One region of the Chryseobacterium sp. SIMBA_028 genome, then DNA from elsewhere that is predicted to be linked to it. Evidence: riboswitches for the same ligand, from Rfam matches in the RefSeq annotation. Region 1 holds a riboswitch; each other region holds the start of a gene.
What was found. Region 1 has a riboswitch for S-adenosylmethionine ahead of SCA31_RS04350 (alpha/beta fold hydrolase). Riboswitches for the same ligand answer to the same signal wherever they lie in the genome.
Positions count from the first base shown of each region.

Region 1 (4,325 bases):
CCAATTCTTCAAGTCTGGAAAGGAATTCTGGTTTTGAAACTGAAAGTAAACTTTCAGGAACCAGATTTTGAATATTGATATCGTCGAATTCATTGATTAAATCCAGCTCTCTTGCTAAAATCAATAATTTCCTTGCTACATCATTTCCGGATAGGTCTTCTCTTGGATCTGGTTCTGTGTATCCTTTTTCCAGCGCTTCATTGATGATGGTTGAGAATTTGTCATTTCTCAAAGAAAAATTATTGAAAACATAACTCAATGTTCCGGAGAACACTCCTTTGATTCTTGTGATATTTTCTCCTGAAAGGTGTAATAATTTGATGGTATCAATTAACGGAAGCCCAGCTCCTACATTGGTCTCATATAGATAACGTCTGTTATTTTTGCTTAACGTATATCTTAGTTTTCTATATTCCTCGATAGGAAGTGTGTTGAAAATTTTGTTGGAAGAAACTAGGTCAAATCCATTTTCTGCCAAAGCATGATAGTTTTTAACAAAGTCCTTACTTGCAGTGTTATCCACAACAATCAGGTTTTCCAATTGATTTTCATTAGAGAAATTAATCAATTCCTGAACGCTTGACGGGTGTTCTGCTGTTAAAACCTCATCTGCCCAGTTGGCATCAAAACCTTTTTTGTTGAAAGCAATTTTCTTTGAGTTAGCTACTGCAACAACCTTTAGGTCTATTTTTTTACGTCTTTTGATTTCTTCCGAAGATTGCAGAACCTGTTCTATCAAAGTTTTCCCCACGTTACCATGCCCAATGATTGCCAGATGAACGGGCTTTGGCTTTTTGAAAATTTCAGACTCTATGATATTTTTTGTTTTTTCATCCTGTGAAGAAGTCACCACAATATTCACTCTGTTTTCTCCTGCTACCTGATTTAAAAGCAATGGAAAAACGTTGTTTCTTGCCAATTCGGCAAAAACTTTATTGAAGTCTTCTGCTACAAAACCAATAACAGAAACATTATTAATACTATAAATTTGTGAAACTTTTCCTGATTTTCTTTCTGCTTCAAATTCATCGATAAGACAAGCCACTGCTTTTTCTGCATCATTTTCTTGAACCAAAATAGAAATTCCATTTTCTATGGCTTGTTGAGAGATTACTCCTACACTGATACGCGCTAAAGTAAGCGCTTTAAAAATTCGTCCGTCAATTCCGATTTCACCCAAGAAATCTTCTCCTTCAAATTTGACGATTGATCTGTTCTTTAAAAACTTTATTTCGTTAGCATTTTTCATTACTCTATAAAATGTTTTTTATGATATTATTTAATTGTTGATATTCCATTAGGAAGGCATCGTGCCCGTGCATAGATTGGATCTCGTGATAAGAAATATTCTCTTTTTTCTTTTTTAAATTCTCAAAACACATTCGGATTTCAGAAGCAGGAAAGAATAAGTCTGTATCTACGGAGATCATGTGCATTCGTGCTTCTATTTTCTCCAGCACAGTTTCATCAGCATTAATATTCATCAACAAATGATTCATGAGCCTGTACGATTGTAAACTAAATCTTTCGTTTAATGCATTACCATGATAAACCAGCCAATCTTCTGATTCTAAGCGTTGCTTTTCCTGATTGTATTTATTTTGAAATCTATCGTTAAGAGATTCTGGAGTTCTATAACACAGCATGGCATGAATTCTTGCTTTTTGTAATGGTTCTTCTTTATCATTCAATAAAAATTTCTGAACCAGACATTGTGCATGAAGCCAATCGTGAGTTCTGTAATCGCAGGCTATAGGAATAAAGATTTCCGCAAGCTTAGGTTGCTTTGCAAGCATTTCCCATGCAATTCCTCCTCCAAGAGAGCCCCCAATAATGGCATATAGGTTTTTGATATGTAAAGCTTCCAGCCCTTTCAGAAATATATTGGCTATATCTGATGGGGTGAAGTCTTCATAGTCTTCAATTAAAAAATGATCATATCCGTTTCCGGGGATATTGAAACACAGAACAGTATATTTACTCGTATCCACGATCTGATTTTCTCCTACCAGTTGCTTCCACCAGCCTTTCTCTCCGGATACATTTGAATTTCCGGTTAAGGCATGATTAATTAGAATAACAGGGGCTGTAAACAAGTCTTTCCCGAAAAGCTCATAGCTTAACGAGATATTGTATTCCTTTTGGGAATAGGTTTGATACGAAAGATTAATATAGTTTAGTTCTGTTTTCAATTCTATTATATTATTATTTTAATACAATTGAAAATGCCACAAGAAATGGCTGAAAAGAACTTCAGTAAGTTATCTGTCCAAAATAATTTTGGTAGAACGTAGCACCTTCTTTGCTTGCGCAAAGGGTTGCTAAGGTTTCATAGGGTCTAATCCCTCAACCTTTCTTGATAACATTTTCAATATTTGAATGAACGAATGGTGCAAAGGTAGTTCTTTTCTTTTAAAATCAAAAAAAAATTAATTTAATATTTTAAAAAGCCCTTAAACACAAGTATTTCAAGGCCATATTAATAATTCTTCAAATGAAAGGAATTGGAATTATTTTACAAAAAAACTAACTTCGTATGGAAAAATGATGCTATATGATCGCCGAAAAAGAAAGATTACAAGATACCAAATGGAAAAACTGGGGACCTTATGTAAGCAACCGGCAATGGGGAAATGTACGTGAAGACTACAGTACCAATGGAAATGCATGGAACTATACCAATCATGATAATGCTGAAAGTTATACCTACCGTTGGGGAGAAGAAGGCATTGCCGGAATTTCTGATGTAAAGCAGCTATTCTGTTTTGCTTTTTCATTCTGGAATAAAAGAGATAAAATTATAAAGGAACGTTTCTTTGGATTGAGCAATCCTCAAGGAAATCATGGTGAAGATATCAAGGAAATTTTCTATTATCTGGATAATACGCCTACTCATAGCTATATGAAGATGGTCTACAAATATCCTATTAATGAATTTCCCTATGATGAACTTGTTGCCGAAAATGGACGACGCAGTAAACAGGAACCGGAATATGAGATCTTCGATACGGGAATCTTTGACCATGATGAGTATTTTGATATTTTCATTGAATACTGCAAGGCTGATCACAACGATATTCTGGCTAGAGTTACTATTTGTAATAGAAGCCAACATGAAGCACCCATTGTAGTGGCACCTACTGCCTGGTTCAGAAACAACTGGAAATGGGGCTATAACACTTATAAGGCACAGATGAATGCTTCCCATGACGGAAGTATTGATATTGGCCACGATAGTATCTCCATTAAGAAGTTGTATTCCAGAAACTCAAATGCTCAAAGTATATTTTGTGATAATGAAACCAATACTCCAAAATTATACGGAGCCCCTCAAACGGAAAACTCCTATTTTAAAGATGGAATCAATGATTTTATTATTCATCAAAGTAATACGGTAAACCCTGAGAAAAAAGGGACTAAGGCTTCTTTTCTGATTGATGAATTAATCGGAGGGGGACAATCCAAGGTTTTTGAATTCAGATTGTGTCCTAGTGAAAGCGATGAACCTTTTGAAAGCTTTGACGAAATCTTCAGGACCAGAATAGCTGAAACTGAAGAGTTTTATCGCGAAGTTCAAAACGATACAACAAACGAGGATGAAAAAAATGTTCAAAGGCAGGCTTTTGCCGGACTTCTCTGGAATAAACAATTTTATCACTACAATATCGGGAAGTGGCTGAAAGGTGATCCTAATTTTGAAGCTCCAAGAAATTTTAATGAATATGTGAGAAATACGGAATGGAACCATCTCCACAATAAGGACATTATTTCCATGCCTGATAAGTGGGAATATCCCTGGTATGCAACATGGGATCTTGCATTTCACTGTGTTCCTTTATCCATCATTGACGCAGAGTTTGCGAAAGGACAGCTTTTACTTCTTACCAAGGAATGGTACATGCACCCCAATGGACAGCTTCCTGCCTATGAATGGAATATGAGTGATGTGAATCCTCCTGTACATGCATGGTCCTGCTTCAGGGTTTTTAAAATTGATGAGAAAAATAACGGCAAACCGGATCTGTTGTTTTTGGAGAAAGTCTTTCAAAAACTTCTCCTGAACTTTACATGGTGGGTGAACCGAAAGGATAAAAACGGAAAGAATATTTTTGGTGGTGGTTTCCTCGGATTGGATAATATTGGTGCCTTTGATAGAAATATGGTTCTACAGGATGGCCAGCATCTTGAGCAGGCAGATGGGACAAGCTGGATGGCCATGTATGCTTTAAATATGATGCGAATTGCCATGGAACTTGCCCAATATTATCAGGTATATGAAGATATGGCCATCAAATTCTTTGAGCATTATCTTTATATCGCAGAGG
Region 1 is NZ_JAWRWZ010000003.1:13,556-17,880, forward strand. Features, by position in the region: gene SCA31_RS04345 (ACT domain-containing protein) at 1-1,249, opposite strand, end outside; gene SCA31_RS04350 (alpha/beta fold hydrolase) at 1,254-2,192, opposite strand; SAM riboswitch class I at 2,259-2,366, opposite strand; gene SCA31_RS04355 (MGH1-like glycoside hydrolase domain-containing protein) at 2,555-4,325, shown strand, end outside.

Region 2 (4,325 bases), 160 kb from region 1:
ATATCAAAAACTTTGAACAGTATTGTGATACTGAAGAGGGTAAGAGATTGATCCCTTCAGGACCTCAACTACAGGAACAAACAATCTAATAGTATTGTTTATATAGATAAAAGCCTCATCATTGATGAGGCTTTTTATTTTTAATATTTATGGCAATTTTCAATTAATTCATTCTGTGTATCCATTTGGTGAATTGTGGATTGTATTAAATCTTTATTTAGGTTTTTAACGATAACGAAGTTTTTTGAATAAAAATGAGGTTCTAATTTCAGTATTTCCTCTAAATATTTTGGTGTTACGAAAGTTAACCAGTATTTATCGCTGTTTGAAAACTCAATTGTTACTTCTATAGCATCACATTTTGAATCATTAATTTCATCATCTATATGAATTGAAATGATTTCAGGTTCATTGTGCAAACTGAAATAAAATTTTGAATACCATTTAAGTTTGCTTTCATCATTGCAAATTCTCACATTTTCAGAATTTACTTCCTCAATAGTATAAGACTTTCTTTTTGTTAATTGATTAAAATATACCCCGACATTATTACAGTAAACATTGTCTTTTGTTTTCATAAAAAAGAGTATTACATTCTTAGTGAGGTGTATTTATTTATGTATTTGGATTTACTTTAAACTTAATAAAGCCAACCTATATCCATCCATTCCAAATCCGGATAAAACGGCATCAGTGTTAGCTGAAGTTACAGATTTTTGTCTGAATTCTTCTCTTTTGTAGATATTGCTGATGTGAACCTCAACCTTAGGTTTACGAATGTTCTTTAAACAATCGGCTATCGCATAAGAATAATGAGTAAAGGCTCCGGGATTGATCACTACGGCATCAAAATCATCCTCCTGAAGTCTGTTGATAATTTCTCCTTCAATATTAGACTGGTAATATTTTAATTCGTGAGAATGAAACTCGGATTTTAAATTCTCCAAATAAGCTTCCATGGAAACTGTACCATAGATTTCAGGTTCTCTTGTGCCTAGAAGATTTAAATTAGGCCCGTTTATAATCAAAACTTTCATTCTATAAAATTAAAAAGTTTTTTTAATTAAAGCTTATAATTTCTGCAACTCTTTGATTTTTATCCATTGAATTATATTTAATGATATTTATCATGTTTGAAAAATTGATAATTCCTGCAACTCCTTATTTTAATGGCTTTTAATATAATCTTATGTTAATTTTTGAAAATTTATCATGAGAAAATAATAAGTCTACTTGTTTTGTAGACTAAAAGTTTATAGCTTTGCAATCATATTTCGATCGGCTTATAGAGAAAGATGGAGGGAACTGACCCTATGAAATCTTGACAACCTGCTTCGCGTAAGGTGTTACATTCAGCCTTTAAAGGAAAAATAAGCATTTGGTTTATCGTATTTATCGATGCCCTTTGCTGACTTTTCTGCAAAGGGCAAAATTTTAATATATGATAAATAAAATTGATTATGATTAATAAAAGTTTAATTAATTCTAAAGTTTGGATTCCGCCAGTTGCTGCATTTTTCTTGGGAATCTTCAGCGTAAGTGGACAGAATTCCAAGCCGAAAAAAGATACACTTAAAGAAAAGGAGATTGATGAGGTAGTAGTGGTAGCCTATGGGAAAGCTAAAAGAAGCAGCTATACCGGTTCTGTGGCTACTCTTTCAGGGGACAAGATCAATAACAGACCGATCACCAATATTACCAAGGCATTGGATGGGCAGATCGCCGGAGTTCAGACTACAGGAGCTTCAGGACAACCGGGAGCGTTGTCCACTATTCGAATCAGGGGAATTGGTTCGGTAAGTGCTTCCAGCGACCCTTTATTTGTTGTTGACGGAATTCCTTTTGACGGAAATATAAACTCAATAAGTCCTAATGATATAGAATCCATCAGCGTTTTGAAAGATGCTACGGCAAGTGCATTGTATGGTTCAAGAGGCGCGAACGGGATTATTATCATTACAACAAAATCCGGTAAGAAAGGAGAAGCAAAGGTTAATCTTAATATTAGTCAGGGATTTTCCGGAAGAGCCGTAAAAGATTACGAACAGGTGAATACAGACCAGTATTTTCAATTATACTGGGAAGCGATGAGAAACGGATATCAGTCTGATAAAGTGAATGCACAGCAGGCAGGGCAGATGGCATCGGATAATATTGTTTCAGCCCTGGGAATTAACCCTTATGGAATTAATTATTCAAAACCTGTAGGGACAGACGGAAAACTATTGCCAGGAGCAACTCCTCTATGGAATGATGACTGGAGAGATATTTTGCAAAGAGTGGCTTCCAGAAATCAGGTAGATCTGGATATCAGTGGTGGAAGTGAAAAAAGCAATTACTTCTTTTCATTGGGGTATTTGGATGATAAAGGGATGGCCATTGAATCTGGTTTTAAAAGATATAACACCAGATTAAAGATCAATTCTGAAGTTAAAAAATGGTTGAATGTTGGTGTGAATTTAAGTTATACAAATAGTCTTCAGCAGGCCCCTACCTCTTCAGATTCCAAGTCGAGTAACATTATTAATGCCGCTAGATTCGTTCCATCATTCTATCCGTACTATGAAAGAAATGCAGATGGATCTTATGTGCTGGATGCAGAAGGAAACAAGATTTATGATTTCGGAAAATACAGACCTACGGTAGCACTCCAGAATCAGAATGCTGCGGCAAGCCTGCCTTTAGATAAAAATGATAATAAGGAAGATAACTTTTCAGGGAAAGGATTCATGGAGTTTACATTCCTTCCGGAATTGAAGTTCAAGACCAGTTTTTCTGTCGATTTAGTTAACTATAACGGACATTATTATACCAATCCACTTCTTGGACAAGGAAGTGAGACTGGAGGTTCAGTAACAAAATCCAATACAAGAACACTTTCTTATACCACCAGTAATATTCTTACCTATGATAAGAAATTTGGTAAACACCACATTAATGTTTTAGCAGGGCAAGAATTTTATAAATATGATTATCAGACTATTTCGGGAACAAGAAACCGTTTTGGGCTGCCTTATTACTATGAGCCGGATGCCGCTTCTTTATTGGTAGATTTTGGAGGGAATAGTGATAAATTAAGCTTGTTAAGTTACCTTGGGAAAGTGGAATATGATTTTAATAATACCTATTTCCTATCGGCTTCAGGTAGAGCAGACGGTTCTTCCAGATTCAGTAAAGATAACAGATGGGGGAGATTCTGGTCTGTAGGGGCTTCATGGAAAATTTCGAATGAAGAGTTTATCAAAAACCTGAATTTCTTCAATCAGTTAACGCTACGTGCGAGTTATGGTGGGCAAGGGAATGATAAATTATTGAGACCAAATGGAGAGCCGCTTTATTATGCGTATCAGGAATTATACAAAACCTTTAATCTGGGTGGAGAATCTGGAACAACATTAGAGAAAGCCGGTACACCAGATCTAAAATGGGAAACCAATCTCAACTTAAACGTAGGATTAGAATTTGCCATTTTGAATAACAGAATTAAAGGAAATATCGAATACTTTAAAAGAGAAAGTCAGGATCTTCTGTTTAATGTACCAGTTGCTCCATCTGTAGGAATCAGTGATTATCCTGCGAATATCGGAACAATACAGAATACAGGATTTGAACTTTCATTATTCACCACACCTGTTAGAACGGATAATTTCCAGTGGAATGTAGATGTGAACCTGAGTACTTTAAATAACAAAATAACCAAATTACCAAAAGGACCTCTTGTTGTAGGACAAACCAAAATGCTGAGAGAGGGAGGTTCTGTATATGATTTCTATATCCAGGAATGGGCAGGAGTAGATCCAAGTAACGGAAATCCGTTATGGAAAACAATTTCTCAGGATGCGAATGGAAATACGGTTGAGGGAACAACTTCTGAATACGCAAAGGCAACAAAAATATTACAAGGCTCAGCATTGCCTAAGCTGACAGGGGGTGTTAATACAAGTATTGCTTATAAAAACTTTGATTTTTCGGCATTATTGACATTCAAGATCGGAGGAAAAATTTTAGATACAGATTACACTTCTGTCCTGCATAACGGAAGTTCAGGAGGACGTGCATGGGGTGTTGAAATGTTGAATAGATGGACGCCGGAAAATACCCACACGGATGTTCCTGCCTTGAGTACAAGAACAAATAACTGGACTTCAAACTCTACAAGATTTTTATATTCAGGAACTTATGCAAGACTTAAAAATGTGAGTTTAGGATATACGCTTCCATCAGATTATTTTGAAAAAATAGGGCTTAAGAAATTCAGAATTTATGTTCAGGCAGAGAATCTTCTGACATTCTATAAGCATAAGGGAATGGATCCTGAGCAGGCA
Region 2 is NZ_JAWRWZ010000003.1:171,858-176,182, reverse strand. Features, by position in the region: gene pckA (phosphoenolpyruvate carboxykinase (ATP)) at 1-89, shown strand, start outside; gene SCA31_RS05135 (hypothetical protein) at 141-578, opposite strand; gene SCA31_RS05130 (type II 3-dehydroquinate dehydratase) at 630-1,037, opposite strand; SAM riboswitch class I at 1,281-1,377, shown strand; gene SCA31_RS05125 (SusC/RagA family TonB-linked outer membrane protein) at 1,461-4,325, shown strand, end outside.
Region 2: another riboswitch for S-adenosylmethionine. It lies ahead of SCA31_RS05125 (SusC/RagA family TonB-linked outer membrane protein); the one in region 1 lies ahead of SCA31_RS04350 (alpha/beta fold hydrolase).

Region 3 (4,325 bases), on a different contig from region 1:
AGGAATGGAAGCCGTAAGAAAAATTGAGGTAAAAGACTTCCCTGCATTCATCATTACCGATGATAAAGGAAACGATTTCTTTGCCAATCTTGCCCACTAATTAGTTTAAAATTAAAATAAATTAGAAAATAGAGTCTCTATCTTTTGTGTAAACAGGAAAAAAGTTCTATTTTTGCCTAAAATCTTTAAGAGATATGATAACGATTTTATCAGCATTTTGGCCGTTTTACCAGTTCCTATGGACTGTATTCTTCATTACTATGTTCTTAGTGGGGTTCTGGTGTATTTTTATGTTCTTCGGATTAGTAATTCCAATGTGGCTAACTGAAGGTTTGAAAGAGTACTTCGGAAAAGTGAAGCCTTTCGATCCTGAAGATATCAGAAGAAAACTTGTTTCTGAGCAGGAGGGGGTAGAAGTAATCTACAGCCAGCCTAAAGGAAACGGACCTTTCATTCACGATCACGGACATCATCATTAATTGATTGTCATTGCTTTTTCACCTTAATTCTGAAAAAGTAATATCAAAGCAAAACAACATATATAAACCGCTTAATTTTTTAGGCGGTTTTTCTATTTATTATTTCTCAAGTGTTCCAGAGATACTCCAAACTTCTTTTTAAATGCGCGGGTAAAGTTTTGGATGTACTCATAGCCGCATTCAATGGCAATTTCCTTAATCATAATCTTCTTGTCGGTGATTAATTTTTTTGCCCTCAGCATTCTGAGTTCTGAAATATAGTGGGAAATGGTGGTGTGATATTCTGCCTTAAACTCCTTTCTGATCATATTCTGATTAACCCCCATGAGCTTCCCAATTTCTTCTGCCTTAATATTTCTGTGGTAATTTTCATCAATAAACTTTTTAACCATTTCAGGATTCTTAGAAGTTGATTCCATGATGTTTTTTTCATTGAACTGTTCGAAAATAAGAATCAGAAGTTTGATGATCTTGGCCTCAATAAATAATTTCTGCATCACTCCTTTTTTAGTATAACCTAATATTTCCTTTAATATCATATGCATTTCTACAGTCATATTCGGGGGAGTGGCTTTTTGGAGGAAAACAAAATTATTATGGATCATACTTTTCAATATTTCAGCTCCTTCGTCATTGGATTCAGAGTGAATTAGATTTGAAACATACCGATAGTTGAGCTGAATGTGTAAATATTTTAAGCTTTCCTGGTCCTCAGTCCATAGTTCGAAATTCCTTTGCAGAGCTGAATAATGAAGAATATATTGATTTTTTTTAAATATTAATTGTGTACCACAGTCATTAGCTTTCATATTGATGTTCGAACTCAATAAAAAAAGAAGATTAAAGCTAGATTGATCTTCATGAATAGATGATCTCGAAATCCTTTCAGAATCGGGGTCTTCCTGTATTACAATCTCGATGTTATCGGATTTGAACACTACTACACTTCTCATACAAGAAAATTTACGGTTACGGTACAACTTAAAGCAAATCCTCAATAGGATAACTAAAAGTTGGGAAATGATAACCCGGAATTAATTACGAGGAGTACTTTTGCGCAAAATTAAATTAAATTTAGAATAATTAAAAATAATATTTATGATCGGAGATTTATATTTTGCAGTAAGAAAACTGGGAGCAGGGATAATATTAATACTCATCACAGGAAGTACACTATATGCACAGCAGGGATCGGGAGTTCCCCAGAGCTGTAATAATACAGATCCTGGAAGTAATACCGGAGATGTTGGTTGTGTTACATTTACATATCAGGGTCAGCCCGTAACTTATACTACGGTACGTGGAGGAGACGGAAAAGTTTGGCTTAGACAAAACCTTGGAAGCTCAAGGGTTGCCAATGCAATCAATGATGCCGAAGCCTATGGAGACCTATTTCAATGGGGAAGATGGGATGACGGACATCAGTTGAGAAATTCATCTACAACATCATCTCCCATTATTAATAATCCAAAAGGGCTACAGGGAATAAATTCTTATATTACTGGTACTCCTGCTTGGTGGGAAACAAATGGAGCTGGAGATAAATGGATAGGATCCAACTCAACAGATGTGTCAGAGACCGTTGGTATTGATCCCTGCAAGGCAATAGACCCAGAATGGATATTACCCACACAGGCTGATTGGGCAAATATTCTCCCAATTGAGGGGATTACCAATCCTACAAAAGCTTTTGAAGGAAGTCTAAAATTGCCGATGGGAGGATTTAGAGGTTCTGAGGGAGGATTTACATTTGTAGGACAAAGAGGCTATTTTTGGAGCTCTAATGCTACAGGAACAGGTGGCAAATATCTATATATAGGAGCCACAATTACCAATGCTGCCGCAGGTGCACCAAAAGGGCAGGGAGCGTCAGTAAGATGTATTAAAACAACTGCCGGATTAGGTACCTCAGAAACTCATGTCAATCGTTCAGCCACTGATGTTTACCCAAATCCTACCAATGGAATTCTTATGGTAAAGACTGATTCTGGAATTGAAGGAGTAAAGGTTGTAAGTGCCGTTGGGCAAAGAGTTGCGGTATTGTTTTCAGATAATCAAATCAATATGAACGGACTTTCGCAAGGATTATATATGATTGAGCTAAAATTAAAGAATGGTCAATCTGTGTTTAAAAAAATCATGAAGAAATAATATTTTTTCAGGATCAAAATCAATAGTCTTTAGAATTTTCGTTCATACAAGATAGTTCATTACAATTACTTTTATTGAAAGGCTCATGAAATTTTTCATGGGCCTTTTTTCTTATCAGGCTGCACGTGCCTTTTTTGGATATTTAAAAAAATAGTCTACCTTTGCAGTAGATTTATCAAGAAAGGTGGAGGGATTTGGCCCAAAGAAACCTTAGCAACCAACACGATTCCAGAAGTGTAAAGGTGCTAATTCCAACCCGATGGGGGAGATAAGTGAAGTCAATATTCTTAATATGAATTCCATTTCTTGAAGTCTTGTGTATCTGCAGAATGTTCTGTGGAGAATAGTATTAATTGGCAAGAATAAAGATGAAAAAACTAAGTATAGCTGTAGTACTGCTTGGGACAATTTTAGTTGCAGCCCAGGAGCAGGAAGAAAAAGGAAAACAAATTGAGGATATTATTATCGTAGGAAACCGTAGTGCTAAAAGAACAAAACTGGATACTCCGGTTCCCGTAGATGTTATCAATATAGATAAAATTCAAAAATCATCACCGCAAATGACAGCTCAGGATCTCCTGAATTATGTTATTCCTTCCTTTAATTCTGTAAGACAGTCTGCTTCCGATGGTACAGAGCATATTGATCCTGTGACCTTAAGAGGAATGGGGCCAGATCAGGTTTTGGTATTGCTTAATGGGAAAAGAAGACATACCACCTCTTTGGTGAACTACCAGAATACAGTTGGGAACGGTTCTGTAGGAACAGACTTAAGTACTATTCCTATTATTGGCATTGAAAAAATTGAAGTTTTAAGGGATGGGGCTGCGGCACAATATGGTTCAGATGCCATTGCAGGAGTTATCAATATCATCCTTAAAAAAAATACCGGAGCTTCAGCAAGCTTAACCTATGGATTAAGTGGAAGAAATGATGGAGATACCTATCAGGCAGGTATCAACTATGGCGCTTCTTTAGGGAAAAATGATGGTTTTGTGAACCTTTCATTACAGTTAAGCCACCGCGGAAAAACAACAAGAACTCAAAATCATGACCTTGATATTTTCGGAAACAATTTTGCGTATGAATTTGCTGATAACCCAGATGTTGCAAGAAAAAATGATGATGACATCATCAGAGAAAGAGGGTTGACACGAGATGATTTTAATTTTCAGGTTGGAGATGCACAAATCAGGCAGGGGCAGCTGTTTTTTAATTCAGAATACCCTTTGAATGATCAATTTAAATTGTATTCATTTGGAGGTTTCAGTATCAAGGAAGGAAATGGATATGGTTTCAGAAGACTTCCGAGTGAAACCTCTAATGTCGTTTCATCTATCTATCCCAATGGTTTTCAGGCAGTCTTGGGATCTCAGATCTATGATATTTCCTACGCTGTAGGGGCAAAATATAATGTGAACAATTGGCTGCTTGATCTGAGTAATACATTTGGCAGCAACACATTCAACTATAATATTAGTAATACCAATAATGCTTCCTTAGGAACAAAATCACCAACTCGTTTTTACGCTGGTGCACATAGTTTCCTGCAAAATACAGTTAATCTGGATGTTTCCAAAAATATAAAGAATTTCAATATAGCATTTGGTGGAGAATTCAGGTTTGAACAATACCAGATTAAGGCTGGAGATGAAGCTTCTTATGCCCAATATGATGTCAACGGAAACATTGCTG
Region 3 is NZ_JAWRWZ010000011.1:176,766-181,090, reverse strand. Features, by position in the region: gene SCA31_RS16055 (fumarate hydratase) at 1-100, shown strand, start outside; gene SCA31_RS16050 (hypothetical protein) at 195-479, shown strand; gene SCA31_RS16045 (helix-turn-helix domain-containing protein) at 572-1,432, opposite strand; gene SCA31_RS16040 (T9SS type A sorting domain-containing protein) at 1,578-2,630, shown strand; SAM riboswitch class I at 2,800-2,905, shown strand; gene SCA31_RS16035 (TonB-dependent receptor plug domain-containing protein) at 2,999-4,325, shown strand, end outside.
Region 3: another riboswitch for S-adenosylmethionine. It lies ahead of SCA31_RS16035 (TonB-dependent receptor plug domain-containing protein); the one in region 1 lies ahead of SCA31_RS04350 (alpha/beta fold hydrolase).